Regions from separate parts of the Lysinibacillus sp. FSL K6-1151 genome, predicted to be linked through region 3. Evidence: a T-box and tRNA genes for the amino acid it is inferred to sense, from the RefSeq annotation. Region 3 holds a T-box; the other regions hold tRNA genes.

Region 1 (4,795 bases), 1.3 Mb from region 3:
AATAATAGAGATGGCTAAAAAATCTGATGTTTTCAGCCATATTGACTGTGTACAATCATTTGGGAAGCTTGCTATACCAAGTGGAGTAGATGCCATCACAATCTCAGCTCATAAAATAGGTGGACCAAAGGGGTGTGGTGCTGTCTATCTGAATCCTGCGCTCCGAGTACCTGCCTTAACACCGGGTGTGACTCATGAGAGGGGTTTAAGAGGCGGCACATTAGATACACCAGCAATTGTAGCCTTTGCGGCAGCAATTGAAAACTATCAATATGAAAGACAACATTATGAGACTTTAAGAAGATTTTTGAAAAACAATTTGCCTGAAACATGCCAATTAATAGAATGTAACCAACAATTGCCTACTATTTGTGGCGTAATGATGGATAAAATAGAGGGACAATATGTTCTTTTAAAGTTAAATGAGGCAGGAATCTGTATTTCGACGGGTAGTGCATGTGATATTCATAGTGAATCTGGAACGAAAGCCATTTTATCAATGGGTTACTCTTTGGAAGCAGCACGCCAATTTTTTAGACTATCTTTTGGAGCTTCCACTACATTTGAAGAAATTCTAAGATTGAAACAAGAGCTTTTAACTATTTAATGAAACAACAAGTGAAGGGTTTTCTATACCCTTTCCTTGTTTAGAAATAGATTATAAGCTAAGAAAATAGGTGAAATAAAATAATTGTTTTCTTTTGAAACAACAATTGTTATAATATTTTGCAGGGCAATATTTTCTCTTACTTAGCAAAAATAACTTCAAAAAGTAATAATTTCTTTTTTTTATAAAAAAGTATTGCACAATGTGAGAAAACGTTATACAATAATTCTTGTCTTGAAGGACAGGTAAACAACTTCAAAACAAGATACATAAAGAAACTTCTGCTAAGAACGCAGAAGCCAGCACATCCATGTGCAAGTCTAGTGATGATGGCAAAGAGGTCACACCCGTTCCCATACCGAACACGGAAGTTAAGCTCTTTAGCGCCGATGGTAGTTGGGGGCTTCCCCCTGTGAGAGTAGGACGTCGCTAGGCATAATACCCAGGAGGATTAGCTCAGCTGGGAGAGCATCTGCCTTACAAGCAGAGGGTCGGCGGTTCGAGCCCGTCATCCTCCACCATATGCCGGTTTAGCTCAGCAGGTAGAGCAACTGACTTGTAATCAGTAGGTCGTGGGTTCGATTCCTATAGCCGGCACCATTTTTTAGAGCCATTAGCTCAGTTGGTAGAGCATCTGACTTTTAATCAGAGGGTCGAAGGTTCGAGTCCTTCATGGCTCACCATTTTTAAATAATAATAAGCGGGTGTGGCGGAATTGGCAGACGCACTAGACTTAGGATCTAGCGCCGCAAGGCGTGGGGGTTCGACTCCCTTCACCCGCACCATTATTTCATTGCCAGATAAAAAAACTTATGCACATGCGGAAGTAGTTCAGTGGTAGAACACCACCTTGCCAAGGTGGGGGTCGCGAGTTCGAACCTCGTCTTCCGCTCCAAATGTGCCGGGGTGGCGGAACTGGCAGACGCACAGGACTTAAAATCCTGCGGTAGGTGACTACCGTACCGGTTCGATTCCGGTCCTCGGCACCATTTTTAATGCGCCCGTAGCTCAATTGGATAGAGCGTCTGACTACGGATCAGAAGGTTATGGGTTCGACTCCTGTCGGGCGCGCCAAAAAGAACGGGAAGTAGCTCAGCTTGGTAGAGCACTTGGTTTGGGACCAAGGGGTCGCAGGTTCGAATCCTGTCTTCCCGACCATTTCCAAAGAAATTATGGGGCCTTAGCTCAGCTGGGAGAGCGCCTGCCTTGCACGCAGGAGGTCAGCGGTTCGATCCCGCTAGGCTCCACCATAATAAATTAACCAGTATAAAGATCCTGGCGGCGTAGCTCAGCTGGCTAGAGCGTACGGTTCATACCCGTAAGGTCGGGGGTTCGATCCCCTCTGCCGCCATCTTAAAGGACCTTTAGCTCAGTTGGTTAGAGCAGACGGCTCATAACCGTCCGGTCGCAGGTTCGAGTCCTGCAAGGTCCACCATTTATATATTGCAACGGAGGTATACCCAAGTCTGGCTGAAGGGATCGGTCTTGAAAACCGACAGGCGGGTAACACCGCGCGGGGGTTCGAATCCCTCTACCTCCTCCAGTTTTAAATCTTTATAAATGGTGCTTTAAAAACTCGAAACCGTATAAAATTATCGCGGGGTGGAGCAGTGGTAGCTCGTCGGGCTCATAACCCGAAGGTCGTTGGTTCAAATCCGGCCCCCGCAACCAAATGGTCCCGTGGTGTAGCGGTTAACATGCCTGCCTGTCACGCAGGAGATCGCCGGTTCGATCCCGGTCGGGACCGCCATTATTTTCATAAGAAGATATGAAAAGCAAAAGAAAATAAGCTTAGCATGGACGAAATGGGTCAGTAGCTCAGTTGGTAGAGCATTAGATTGAAGCTCTAAGTGTCGGCGGTTCGATTCCGTCCTGACCCACCATTTATGCGGGTGTAGTTTAATGGTAAAACCTCAGCCTTCCAAGCTGATGTCGTGGGTTCGATTCCCATCACCCGCTCCAAGGGCCTATAGCTCAGCTGGTTAGAGCGCACGCCTGATAAGCGTGAGGTCGATGGTTCGAGTCCATTTAGGCCCATCATTATTCCGAAGTAGCTCAGTTGGTAGTAGCACCTGACTGTTAATCAGGTTGTCGCAGGTTCGAGTCCTGCCTTCGGAGCCATTTTTATGTGGGGAAGTACTCAAGAGGCTGAAGAGGCGCCCCTGCTAAGGGTGTAGGTCGGGTAACCGGCGCGAGGGTTCAAATCCCTCCTTCTCCGCCATTGGCCCGTTGGTCAAGTGGTTAAGACACCGCCCTTTCACGGCGGTAACACGGGTTCGAATCCCGTACGGGTCATACTAAGTGCAGTAGATGAATTACATCTACTGCACTTTTTAATTGATTTGATAACATAGTTACTATAAAAATGAAGCCTTCACAGAACATCGAATCTGTGAAGGCTTGTTAATTATATAGGAAGTTAAGAAATTTTTCTCCCTTTTCCGTAGGGGATCATAAACGCATAACAAGGAACTTAGACAAATGTAAGTTCTGTATTGTATAATTTTGTATTTTGAAGCTAGATGGACTAAGCTAATGATAAAGGAGGGATAGGAATGAATGAAAAATTAAAGTGGGTGCACAATCAGCTGGATAAAGCAAATGACGGAACAGCTTTACTGCCATATTTTACATTGGAACAAGTAAAGAAAGTGGGGCAATTTCTACGTACATATGAGCAATTTGAAAAGACACCTCTCCATCATCTTGATTCACTTGCTTCATGGATGGGTGTAGAAAAAATTTTGGTAAAAGACGAATCCTATCGATTTGGCTTAAACGCATTTAAAGTATTAGGCGGAGTTTATGCAATTGCGCAGTATGTTGCCAATAGACTCCAGAAAAATATAGAGGAACTATCGTTTGAACAATTAAAATCATCAGAAGTAAAAGCGCAGATAGGTAATTTAACCTTTATTTCAACAACAGATGGTAACCATGGTCGTGGTGTGGCATGGGCGGCTCGTGAACTGGGGTATCAAGCGCGAATATATATGCCAGCTGGCAGTGCCGATGAACGTTTACAGCATATTAAAAAAGAAGGAGCCTATGCTGAAATAACGACAATGAATTATGATGAAACCGTGCGTTATACCTCGCAGCTAGCACAAGAAAATGGCTGGGTCCTGATTCAGGATACGATGTGGGATGGCTACGAAGAAATACCATTATGGATTATGCAAGGCTACACAACACTTGTACATGAAATCGTTGAACAGATGCAGCAAGCTCCGACACATGTATTTTTACAAGCTGGTGTTGGGTCATTTGCAGGGGCAGTAGTAGCTTTTTTACAACAATATTATGAGCAGGATATTACATTTGTGTTAGTTGAGCCACATGTTGCTAATTGTTATTATGAGAGCTTTAAGGCAGGTACTGAGCAATATGTAACTGTTGGTGGAGAGATGAAAACCATAATGGCGGGCCTTGCTTGCGGTGAACCTAATCCACAGGCTTGGCGACTCTTAAAAGCCCATATAAAAATAAGCATCTCCTGTGAAGAAGAAATAGCAGCAACAGGAATGCGCGTTCTTGCAAATCCATTGGCTTCAGACTCACGTATTATAGCAGGAGAATCAGGAGCGGCTCCGTTTGGTTGCTTTTATGAATTAATGACTAATGAACACTACAAAGATTTAATACTCGACCTACAGCTAGACGAACATGCGGGGGTGTTGTTTATTAATACAGAGGGTGACACAGATAAAAAGAATTATCATCACATAGTGTGGCATGGGAAATATGCGAATCAATGAACAGTAAGATAGCTGGATCATTTTTAAACTACCAAAACAATGCAGAAGAAACGAACTATTGCGAAATAAGAGTATCTCGCGATAGTTTATTTTTTCCTTGCTTATTTTACGATTGTAAAAGACCTTATTAGTGAATAGTAATATGGGCAATTTTAAAAGCACCATAATCATCTATTGTAACAGTATAGGTCTTATAGCAATCATAGAATTGATAATTTTCTTGTGCATCATAAAAATCACACGTTTCGTTCATATTCACATAGTATTGACCATTTGAAAATTGTACATCTAATACCCCATTGTTTTAAATAGAAGTAATATGTAATTTCATTACTATATTTCTCTAATTTTTGATAAGCTGAACTGCCAAGTGCAAGCATATCAGCAATCCAATAAAAATCACCCTCATTGAGTGCCATCTCATAATACA
Region 2 (4,795 bases), 2.1 Mb from region 3:
GGAAAGACCCCGTGGAGCTTTACTGTAGCCTGATATTGAATTTTGGTACAACTTGTACAGGATAGGTAGGAGCCAGAGATCTCGGAGCGCCAGCTTCGAAGGAGGCGTCGGTGGGATACTACCCTGGTTGTATTGAAATTCTAACCCATGCCCCTTAGCGGGGCAGGAGACAGTGTCAGGCGGACAGTTTGACTGGGGCGGTCGCCTCCTAAAAGGTAACGGAGGCGCCCAAAGGTTCCCTCAGAATGGTTGGAAATCATTCGTAGAGTGTAAAGGCACAAGGGAGCTTGACTGCGAGACCTACAAGTCGAGCAGGGTCGAAAGACGGGCTTAGTGATCCGGTGGTTCCGCATGGAAGGGCCATCGCTCAACGGATAAAAGCTACCCCGGGGATAACAGGCTTATCTCCCCCAAGAGTCCACATCGACGGGGAGGTTTGGCACCTCGATGTCGGCTCATCGCATCCTGGGGCTGTAGTCGGTCCCAAGGGTTGGGCTGTTCGCCCATTAAAGCGGTACGCGAGCTGGGTTCAGAACGTCGTGAGACAGTTCGGTCCCTATCCGTCGTGGGCGTAGGAAATTTGAGAGGAGCTGTCCTTAGTACGAGAGGACCGGGATGGACACACCGCTGGTGTACCAGTTGTCTTGCCAAAGGCATCGCTGGGTAGCTATGTGTGGACGGGATAAGTGCTGAAAGCATCTAAGCATGAAGCCCCCCTCAAGATGAGATTTCCCATTACGCAAGTAAGTAAGATCCCTCAAAGACGATGAGGTAGATAGGTTCGAGGTGGAAGTGTGGTGACACATGGAGCTGACGAATACTAATCGATCGAGGACTTAACCAAAACGTTTGAAACATTCAATGAACCGTTTATCCAGTTTTGAAAGAACAACTCTTTCAACTGAATAAGTGAAGTGATGATGGCAAAGAGGCCACACCCGTTCCCATACCGAACACGGAAGTTAAGCTCTTTAGCGCCGATGGTAGTTGGGGGCTTCCCCCTGTGAGAGTAGGACATCGCTTCGCTTATTTTTCGTGGAGGATTAGCTCAGCTGGGAGAGCATCTGCCTTACAAGCAGAGGGTCGGCGGTTCGAGCCCGTCATCCTCCACCATTATTTTTAAAACAGTATAGTATTATCGCGGGGTGGAGCAGTGGTAGCTCGTCGGGCTCATAACCCGAAGGTCGTTGGTTCAAATCCAGCCCCCGCAACCAAATGGTCCCGTGGTGTAGCGGTTAACATGCCTGCCTGTCACGCAGGAGATCGCCGGTTCGATCCCGGTCGGGACCGCCATTTTTTTTTGCCGGTGTAGCTCAGTTGGTAGAGCAACTGACTTGTAATCAGTAGGTCGTGGGTTCGACTCCTATCGCCGGCACCATTCCCTTGGAGGGGTAGCGAAGTGGCTAAACGCGGCGGACTGTAAATCCGCTCCTTAGGGTTCGGCGGTTCGAATCCGTCCCCCTCCACCATTTTAGGGGCATAGTTCAACGGTAGAATAGAGGTCTCCAAAACCTTTGGTGTGGGTTCGATTCCTACTGCCCCTGCCAGGTATTGAGGTACTCGTTCATATACAGCTGTTATAATTTATATAGTGGCGATTGTGGCGAAGTGGTTAACGCATCGGATTGTGGTTCCGACATTCGTGGGTTCGATTCCCATCAGTCGCCCCATTTTCAAATTGGGGTATAGCCAAGCGGTAAGGCAACGGATTTTGATTCCGTCATGCCTAGGTTCGAATCCTAGTACCCCAGCCATTTTTCTTTTTTACGAGCCATTAGCTCAGTTGGTAGAGCATCTGACTTTTAATCAGAGGGTCGAAGGTTCGAGTCCTTCATGGCTCATCGTTTTTTAATGAATATTGCGCCCGTAGCTCAATTGGATAGAGCGTCTGACTACGGATCAGAAGGTTATGGGTTCGACTCCTGTCGGGCGCGCCAATAAATTTATGTTTTCGGAATGTAGCTCAGCTTGGTAGAGCACTTGGTTTGGGACCAAGGGGTCGTAGGTTCGAATCCTGTCATTCCGACCATTTTTTATGATAAATGGGGCCTTAGCTCAGCTGGGAGAGCGCCTGCCTTGCACGCAGGAGGTCAGCGGTTCGATCCCGCTAGGCTCCACCAGTTCAATATTTTTGGAGGTATACCCAAGTCTGGCTGAAGGGATCGGTCTTGAAAACCGACAGGCGGGTAACACCGCGCGGGGGTTCGAATCCCTCTACCTCCTCCATTTTGGGTCAGTAGCTCAGTTGGTAGAGCATTAGATTGAAGCTCTAAGTGTCGGCGGTTCGATTCCGTCCTGACCCACCATTATTTGCGGGTGTAGTTTAATGGTAAAACCTCAGCCTTCCAAGCTGATGTCGTGAGTTCGATTCTCATCACCCGCTCCAAAATGGGCCTATAGCTCAGCTGGTTAGAGCGCACGCCTGATAAGCGTGAGGTCGATGGTTCGAGTCCATTTAGGCCCATCATTATTCCGAAGTAGCTCAGTTGGTAGTAGCACCTGACTGTTAATCAGGTTGTCGCAGGTTCGAGTCCTGCCTTCGGAGCCACGGCCCGTTGGTCAAGTGGTTAAGACACCGCCCTTTCACGGCGGTAACACGGGTTCGAATCCCGTACGGGTCATCAAGCATGTAGCACAAATATTGTGTTACATGCTTTTTCTTTTATCAATAAATGATACATTAGTAAAGAGTGAAAGCTACGAATCCGCTATCAATGGTTCAGTAGCTTTTTTACATGACTAATATTTTGTTTCTCCTTTCTATAAGATGTCGCCCACCTCTTTTCCTTCTTCATTCACAATATCTTCTAATCATGATTCGATTCATTATAAATTTGAACAAACTATTTCATATATGCAATATGTATGTTTTTTTATAGCTATTTTCGTGGTGCTTGTCGTTTTGTTCCTCTAATATGAGGATAAGTGGAGGAATCGAAATGAATATACAGGAGATCCAGCAATTTTTAAGTTTATATCAGACAGAACAAGATGAATCAGAACGTTGGTTAGCGAATAGATTACAACAGATTAAGAATGCAGGTGAGTACGACCCAACAACAGAGGAGCTAGCTTTTGGTGCACGGGTGGCGTGGCGTAATAGTAACAAATGTATTGGTCGTCTGTTTTGGCAATCATTGCATGTAGTAGATGCACGTGCCGTTTTAGATGAACAGGATATTTTTCAAAAACTACTGGAGCATATCGATTATGCAACAAATAGTGGAAAAATCCGTCCAACAATAACAGTATTTGCTTCGAACAGAGTGCGTATATGGAATCATCAGCTAATTCGTTATGCAGGCTATGAAACGGAAGCTGGCGTTATTGGTGATGCACATTCTATTGTTTTTACTAAAGTATGTGAATCGTTAGGTTGGAAAAGTGAGAGGACACCATTCGATGTGTTACCTCTTGTTATACAAGTAGATGAGCGAGCTCCGCAGCTGTTTACAATTCCTGTAGAATATATTTTAGAGGTGCCAATTCGTCATCCAGAGTCAGTGGATGTAGAGAAATTAGGAATGAAATGGTATGCTGTACCCATTATTTCAAGTATGCGTTTTCAAATGGCAGGCATTGATTTTCAAGCCGCACCCTTTAATGGCTGGTATATGGGGACAGAAATCGGTGCACGTAATTTAGCAGATCATGACCGTTATAATATGCTACCAGCTATTGCGGAGGTTTTTAATCTTGATACAACCAAGCAAGCTTCACTTTGGCGTGATCGTGCATTAGTGGAACTTAATATTGCTGTCCTTCATTCTTTTAAAGAACAAGGCGTGAGCATTGTCGATCATCATACAGCTGCTCAGCAGTTTAAATTGTTTGAAGAAGCAGAGGAATCAGCAGGACGAGACGTTACAGGCAACTGGACATGGCTAATCCCACCACTTTCGCCCGCAACGACTCATATTTTCCATAAACCTTATGTCAATATTTATCATACACCCAATTATTTTTATCAAAAACCATGCTATTAACTGATTGTGGAGAGGACGAAACGCTATGTTGAATGAGCAAATTCCGAGTATCCCGTGGTTACAATTGACGACACCTTATGGAAGAGGAACGGCTATCCCTCAGCTGATTGAACAGGAGCAATATACAGAGCTAGCTGAGTTAGTGGAGCATCAAGGTACACTATGGCAGGTCACACCATGGGCTTTGCTTGTCCTTCTAAAAAAGCTTGCTAGCAAAAATACGGGGGATGTCTCTGTACAAGAAGTAGAGCTTTATTTAGCTGTGGCACATGCAATTTCTGAAGATTATCTAGACCCATCATATTCAGTTCAAACTATGCAGGAGCTGTTAGATGTCAAATATTTATGGATGGATCACGAAGAGAATGATGAGCTGGAATGGGAGGAGGAAACGCCAAAGGGTTATGAGCAGAAAGCTTTTGTAAGCTATTATTATTTTAGTTATATACTCTTACAAGAGGCTGTTCCTATTTTTGCAGCAGTTATAGCTCACAACAAAGAAACAGCAGACCGTCTTACTGAACTGCTAACCTTACTACAGCAATTGGACAAATAAAACGTCTATACCTATATAGAAGTAAAGCAGATGGGAAATATGAGCAGTTATCCCATCTGCTTTATTTTAATGGACATATTCGTCTTTAGAAGCTCTCATTGAGCAAAAGAAAAGAATGGTCGCCACAGCTACAAAGAGCCAACCAGCAATATTCCAGCCACCAAATAAATCATGTAAGTAGCCAAAAAGAATAGGGCCAATGGCGGCAAATAAATAACCTAATGATTGTGCAAAGCCTGATAAATCTGCTGCC
Region 3 (4,795 bases):
TTAATGTATTTTTCCTCTGTAATCATTTTATTACACACGACCATATACATTAAAAGGAAAAACCATGATCATCACAAGAAAGGCTGTGGATTTACGCTCGTTCTAAAGGTAAAAATGCATAGTCTCCATCTCTTATAATTGGACATTTGCGCACAGCTATTGGCTGCTGAAAAAGAGGGCCATCAATGACGGTTGTATGGAATTCTCCTCCCTCCCCGCACGGGTCAATCTTACGAGCTTCTAGTTCTAATACATATTCAGGGGTAAGTATTCGCCCTAAATCATCCTCAGTCATGCCTAAGGATAAGTTGACCGTGACAATCATCGTGATAAATCCTAAGTTAATAAATTCATCGACTGCTTCGCGATGGTCCATTTCCCATAATGGCATGCCTAGCTGTAACCCAGCATTTTTTGTGACCTTATCATGCCAGCAGCCATGTGCAGGCATATCTAAGTCACCTGTCACTAACACTTCTGCCCCCTGCTGTTTTGCCTTTTCTAAAAGGTGCATAAAGACACTTTCGTAGTCTGCCCAACTAGCTGCAGCCGTAAAGACAGGCAATCCGATCGAGTCAGCCTGCGCCTGGATAAGCTCAGGTGGCATGCCGTGTGACCTCGAACGTTTCCCTTCCTCCTCTAGCATCACAAGCAGTCCTACAGCCTGACCTACCTGGGATGCTTTATATAAAGCTAAAGTACTGTCCTTTCCACCACTAAATGAGGCAATAAATGGACGATCTTGTGCATTCTGTTTCCAGCCTGTTGTATCTGTCATTCCCTTATCTCCTTGTCAAAAATAGTCTGTTAGCATCCTTATCAAAAAATTGAGTCATAGATAGTAGCATCATTTTTAATCGCTATATCCCCATTTCTTCAGGAAATTTTCAAGATATAACACCCCTTCATTTTATCATAAGTAGAATAAAAATTTGGCTAACTATGTTGGAGGGGCGCTATGAGTGATTATGTTATCAAATTAAGACAACTAGTTGGGACAATGCCTGTTATTTTAGTAGGTTCTACAGTAATTGTCTTAAATCAGACGAAAGAAGTGCTCCTTCAATTTCGTGCTGATATCGAAATGTGGGGATTACCTGGAGGAGTAATGGAGCCAGGGGAAACCCTTGAAGAAACAGCGAAACGAGAGCTGTATGAAGAGACAGAATTGCATGCAAACAATCTTCAGTTTTTAACGATATTATCAGGTTATCAGGACTATTTTAAATATCCTAATGGGGATGAGGTATTCGGCGTAACGGCAGTCTTTTTAGCAGATCAGACAGATGGATGGCTCACTATGAGGGATGGCGAAAGCTTAAAATTGGACTACTTCCCGAAAGCAAAGGATGTAATCGATCACCACCTCATAACAACAGCCTCCTAATTAAATAGGAGGCTGTTGTAGTCGTTATTAATAGGCTTGTGCAAACCAAACCGTATGTTTAGCTTCATTTCCACAGCCAATACATGTTGTTTTTGTTGTTGGTGGATTAAACGGCATATTACGAGATGTATATTTTGTTTCTTCCTTCACTTTTTCCTCGCATGCATCTTCTCCACACCAACCAGCTAGTACCCAGCCAGGAATTGTACCGTTTGCTTTGGCTGCTTCAATATGCTGTTGTAATTGTGGTAATGAATCAATCATTGTATGTGTGTTTGCTTCACGGAACTGACGTGCTTTTTCGAGTAAGCGCGCTTGCATGGTTGTTAATTCTTCTTCAATGGCTGTGATAATCGTAGCTAAATCAATTGTTCGTTTTTCCTCTTCATCACGGGCTTTAAGTAAAGCTTGATTGTTGTCAAGATCACGAGGTCCTAATTCAATGCGAACTGGCACCCCTTTTAGCTCCCATTCATTAAACTTAAAGCCTGGTGATTGGTCCGAATCGTCAAGGCGTACGCGAATGCCCTTCGCTTTTAAAGCGACAAAAATTTCATCTAGATGCTCCATAATTTGAGGGTTCTTTTTCCATGGTCCCACTGGAATTAAAACAACTTGAGTTGGCGCGATGCGTGGAGGTAAAACAAGCCCCTGCTCATCACCATGCACCATAATTACCGAGCCGATTAAGCGCGTAGATGTACCCCAAGATGTTGTGTGCACATACTCATGCTGGTTTGCTTTATTTAAATACTTAATGTTAAAGGCTTCTGCAAATTTCGTACCTAAATAATGAGATGTACCAGCTTGCACAGCCTTGCCATTTTTCATCATCGCCTCAATCGAATACGTATCGACAGCACCTGCAAAACGTTCAGAAGGTGTTTTTTGTCCGTCATAGACTGGAATTGCTAGTACTTGTTCTACAACTTCTTTATAGATTTCAAGCATTTGCATCGTTTCTTGACGAGCATCCTCTTCATCGACGTGCGCTGTATGTCCTTCTTGCCATAAAAATTCAGATGTGCGAATAAAAGGAAGAGTTTTCTTTTCCCAACGGAAGACGTTTGCCCATTGATTAATCAAAACGGGTAGGTCACGGTAGCTTTTAATCCAATTGGAGTAAAGATGGCCAATCATCGTTTCAGACGTTGGACGTAGTGCCAGACGTTCTTCTAATTGTTCCCCTGCTGCCTCTGTTACCCAAGGTAGCTCAGGTGAGAATCCTTCGATATGATCCTTTTCTTTTTGGAAGAAAGATTCAGGAATAAGCATTGGGAAATAGGCATTACGATGCCCTGTCTCTTTAAAGCGACGATCCATTTCCTCTTGAATATGCTCCCAAATCTCATAGCCATCAGGTTTAAAGGCAATACAGCCACGAACAGGTGTATAATCCATTAAATCAGCTTTTTGGATAGTCTCAATATACCATTTCGAAAAATCTTCTAATTGTTTTGACATGTGATCTCCTCCAATTTTTGTTAAATCATTGTTGCCTTGGTGTAAGAAAAACAGTGCCATCTACCAGGGCGTTTAGCTTGTTTCAGCGAGCTGTTACTATCAAGCTGAATGAAAAAAGCACAAAGCTGTCCTCTGAATAAGGACGTCTTTGTGCTGGATAGACGTGGTACCACCTTGATTTAGCTTTAAGTAGAACTTAAAACCCTCTCACGTTTGGTAACGAAAACGACTCGGTTATGTTTGCATAACATCTCCGTGGTAGGTGTTCAGTAAAGAAGCGGTGATATAGCTCTCAGCAATTGCTATATTTTCTGTCTCACAATTCTTACTTACTTGGCCACATCATCAAATTGAATATTGTCTGAACTGTTTGGCTTTATCCCACTTTAGCAAAATCATTCAGGAATAGCAATTCATAACTGGTCTATTTTGTCACAGAATTAACGATTAAATCTGTAAAATCATCTACAGACAATGGCTTACTGAAATAATAACCCTGCACATACTCACAGCCATGCTCACGAAGTACGTTCAATTCAGCTTCTTCCTCGACACCTTCAGCAACTACTTGAAGATTTAAAGCATGTGCTAAGGAAATCATAGCTGAAATCATCGCAATCCCTGATTTTTCAGGCACAATGTCACGGACAAAGGCACGGTCAATTTTAAGGACATCCACAGGGAATTTTTTTAAGTAGTTTAACGATGAATAGCCTGTCCCGAAATCGTCTAATGAAATCGTAATGCCCAATGCCCGTAATTGCTTGATGGTATCAATTAAATCTTCCGTATAATCAAGCATACTCATTTCCGTAATTTCAATTTCTAATAAGTGTGGGTCAATGCCTGTTTCTGCAATGACTTCACACACCATGTCCACAAAGCTACTTGTACTAATATGAATCGGAGAAATATTGACGGCTACGCGCAATGTTAAATTATGTGCTTCATTCCAAAAACGAGCTTGAGCACAGGCTTTATGTAATACCCAAACACCGATATCATTAATAAGCCCACATTCTTCTGCAAATGGAATAAAACGATCTGGTGGAATATGACCTAATTCAGGATCATACCAGCGTAGCAAGGCTTCCATGCCAATGACCGTATCTGTTTTTAAATCAATTTTAGGCTGGTAATGTAATTCTAAGCGGTCCTGTTTTAATGCTTGGTGTAATTTTGTTTCTAATAGAAGCCATTTATCGTTGGCTTCATCCATATTGTCACGGTATAAACGGTACTGATTTCCACGCGTAGATTTTGCTGCATACATGGCAATATCCGCATTTTTCAATAATTCTTCTACAGAGTTTGCATGATCTGGGAATATACTAATGCCGATACTGATGCTTGCATAAAATTCATAGGTATCGACGATGAAACTTTCATTGAAGACATTAATGATTTCTTTGGCCATTTCGTCAATGCGACTGACGTCATTTAAAATCATGACAAATTCATCACTATTGTGGCGATAGAATGAATTAGATGTATAATCAACATTTCGTAGACGATTCGACATTTCCACTAAAAACATATCGCCGATAATATGACCAAGCCCGTCGTTAATGTGTTTGAATCGATTCACATCAATGAAAAATAACGCAAATTTATCTCCTGTACGTCGAGATTGATGGAATTCATTTTCTAAACGCTGTTCTAGTTTACGACGATTTGGCAGTCCTGTTAATTCATCGTGATAGGCAATATGGGTAATTTTTTTTATGTCCTTTTGCGCTGTAATATCGACGCGAATGGCGATATATTGATAAGGCTTTCCCTTTTCATCAAGGAATGGGAAAATCGTTGTCTTTACCCAATATAAACTGCCATCTTTCGCACGATTGCACACCTCGCCATTCCACATATCACCATTACCTATTGTTCTCCACATCTCTCTAAAGAAAGATTTAGGATGGAAGCCTGAGTTAAGTAAACGGTGAT

What was found. The T-box of region 3 lies ahead of proS (proline--tRNA ligase). A T-box ahead of a tRNA ligase gene usually reads a tRNA of that ligase, here a tRNA-Pro.
Region 1: it encodes a tRNA-Pro, which carries the amino acid that the T-box ahead of proS (proline--tRNA ligase) is inferred to sense. The anticodon was not compared.
Region 2: it encodes a tRNA-Pro, which carries the amino acid that the T-box ahead of proS (proline--tRNA ligase) is inferred to sense. The anticodon was not compared.

What each region holds. Positions count from the first base shown of each region.
Region 1 covers NZ_CP152040.1:3,584,150-3,588,944, reverse strand. The annotation lists gene MHI04_RS17230 (cysteine desulfurase family protein) at 1-607, shown strand, start outside; rRNA gene rrf (5S ribosomal RNA) at 927-1,042, shown strand; tRNA gene MHI04_RS17220 (tRNA-Val) at 1,053-1,128, shown strand; tRNA gene MHI04_RS17215 (tRNA-Thr) at 1,132-1,207, shown strand; tRNA gene MHI04_RS17210 (tRNA-Lys) at 1,215-1,290, shown strand; tRNA gene MHI04_RS17205 (tRNA-Leu) at 1,308-1,392, shown strand; tRNA gene MHI04_RS17200 (tRNA-Gly) at 1,428-1,502, shown strand; tRNA gene MHI04_RS17195 (tRNA-Leu) at 1,508-1,596, shown strand; tRNA gene MHI04_RS17190 (tRNA-Arg) at 1,605-1,681, shown strand; tRNA gene MHI04_RS17185 (tRNA-Pro) at 1,689-1,765, shown strand; tRNA gene MHI04_RS17180 (tRNA-Ala) at 1,782-1,857, shown strand; tRNA gene MHI04_RS17175 (tRNA-Met) at 1,885-1,958, shown strand; tRNA gene MHI04_RS17170 (tRNA-Ile) at 1,966-2,042, shown strand; tRNA gene MHI04_RS17165 (tRNA-Ser) at 2,058-2,150, shown strand; tRNA gene MHI04_RS17160 (tRNA-Met) at 2,204-2,278, shown strand; tRNA gene MHI04_RS17155 (tRNA-Asp) at 2,282-2,357, shown strand; tRNA gene MHI04_RS17150 (tRNA-Phe) at 2,415-2,490, shown strand; tRNA gene MHI04_RS17145 (tRNA-Gly) at 2,496-2,569, shown strand; tRNA gene MHI04_RS17140 (tRNA-Ile) at 2,571-2,644, shown strand; tRNA gene MHI04_RS17135 (tRNA-Asn) at 2,652-2,728, shown strand; tRNA gene MHI04_RS17130 (tRNA-Ser) at 2,738-2,828, shown strand; tRNA gene MHI04_RS17125 (tRNA-Glu) at 2,831-2,902, shown strand; gene MHI04_RS17120 (diaminopropionate ammonia-lyase) at 3,163-4,365, shown strand.
Region 2 covers NZ_CP152040.1:268,804-273,598, forward strand. The annotation lists rRNA gene MHI04_RS01195 (23S ribosomal RNA) at 1-844, shown strand, start outside; rRNA gene rrf (5S ribosomal RNA) at 911-1,026, shown strand; tRNA gene MHI04_RS01205 (tRNA-Val) at 1,038-1,113, shown strand; tRNA gene MHI04_RS01210 (tRNA-Met) at 1,140-1,214, shown strand; tRNA gene MHI04_RS01215 (tRNA-Asp) at 1,218-1,293, shown strand; tRNA gene MHI04_RS01220 (tRNA-Thr) at 1,303-1,378, shown strand; tRNA gene MHI04_RS01225 (tRNA-Tyr) at 1,386-1,469, shown strand; tRNA gene MHI04_RS01230 (tRNA-Trp) at 1,474-1,547, shown strand; tRNA gene MHI04_RS01235 (tRNA-His) at 1,595-1,670, shown strand; tRNA gene MHI04_RS01240 (tRNA-Gln) at 1,680-1,754, shown strand; tRNA gene MHI04_RS01245 (tRNA-Lys) at 1,769-1,841, shown strand; tRNA gene MHI04_RS01250 (tRNA-Arg) at 1,861-1,937, shown strand; tRNA gene MHI04_RS01255 (tRNA-Pro) at 1,953-2,029, shown strand; tRNA gene MHI04_RS01260 (tRNA-Ala) at 2,045-2,120, shown strand; tRNA gene MHI04_RS01265 (tRNA-Ser) at 2,134-2,226, shown strand; tRNA gene MHI04_RS01270 (tRNA-Phe) at 2,231-2,306, shown strand; tRNA gene MHI04_RS01275 (tRNA-Gly) at 2,313-2,386, shown strand; tRNA gene MHI04_RS01280 (tRNA-Ile) at 2,391-2,464, shown strand; tRNA gene MHI04_RS01285 (tRNA-Asn) at 2,472-2,548, shown strand; tRNA gene MHI04_RS01290 (tRNA-Glu) at 2,550-2,621, shown strand; gene MHI04_RS01295 (nitric oxide synthase oxygenase) at 2,940-3,986, shown strand; gene MHI04_RS01300 (hypothetical protein) at 4,012-4,542, shown strand; gene MHI04_RS01305 (MFS transporter) at 4,609-4,795, opposite strand, start outside.
Region 3 covers NZ_CP152040.1:2,332,589-2,337,383, reverse strand. The annotation lists gene MHI04_RS11365 (diphthine--ammonia ligase) at 92-778, opposite strand; gene MHI04_RS11360 (NUDIX hydrolase) at 959-1,387, shown strand; gene proS (proline--tRNA ligase) at 1,415-2,851, opposite strand; T-box leader at 2,987-3,206, opposite strand; gene MHI04_RS11350 (GGDEF domain-containing phosphodiesterase) at 3,276-4,795, opposite strand, start outside.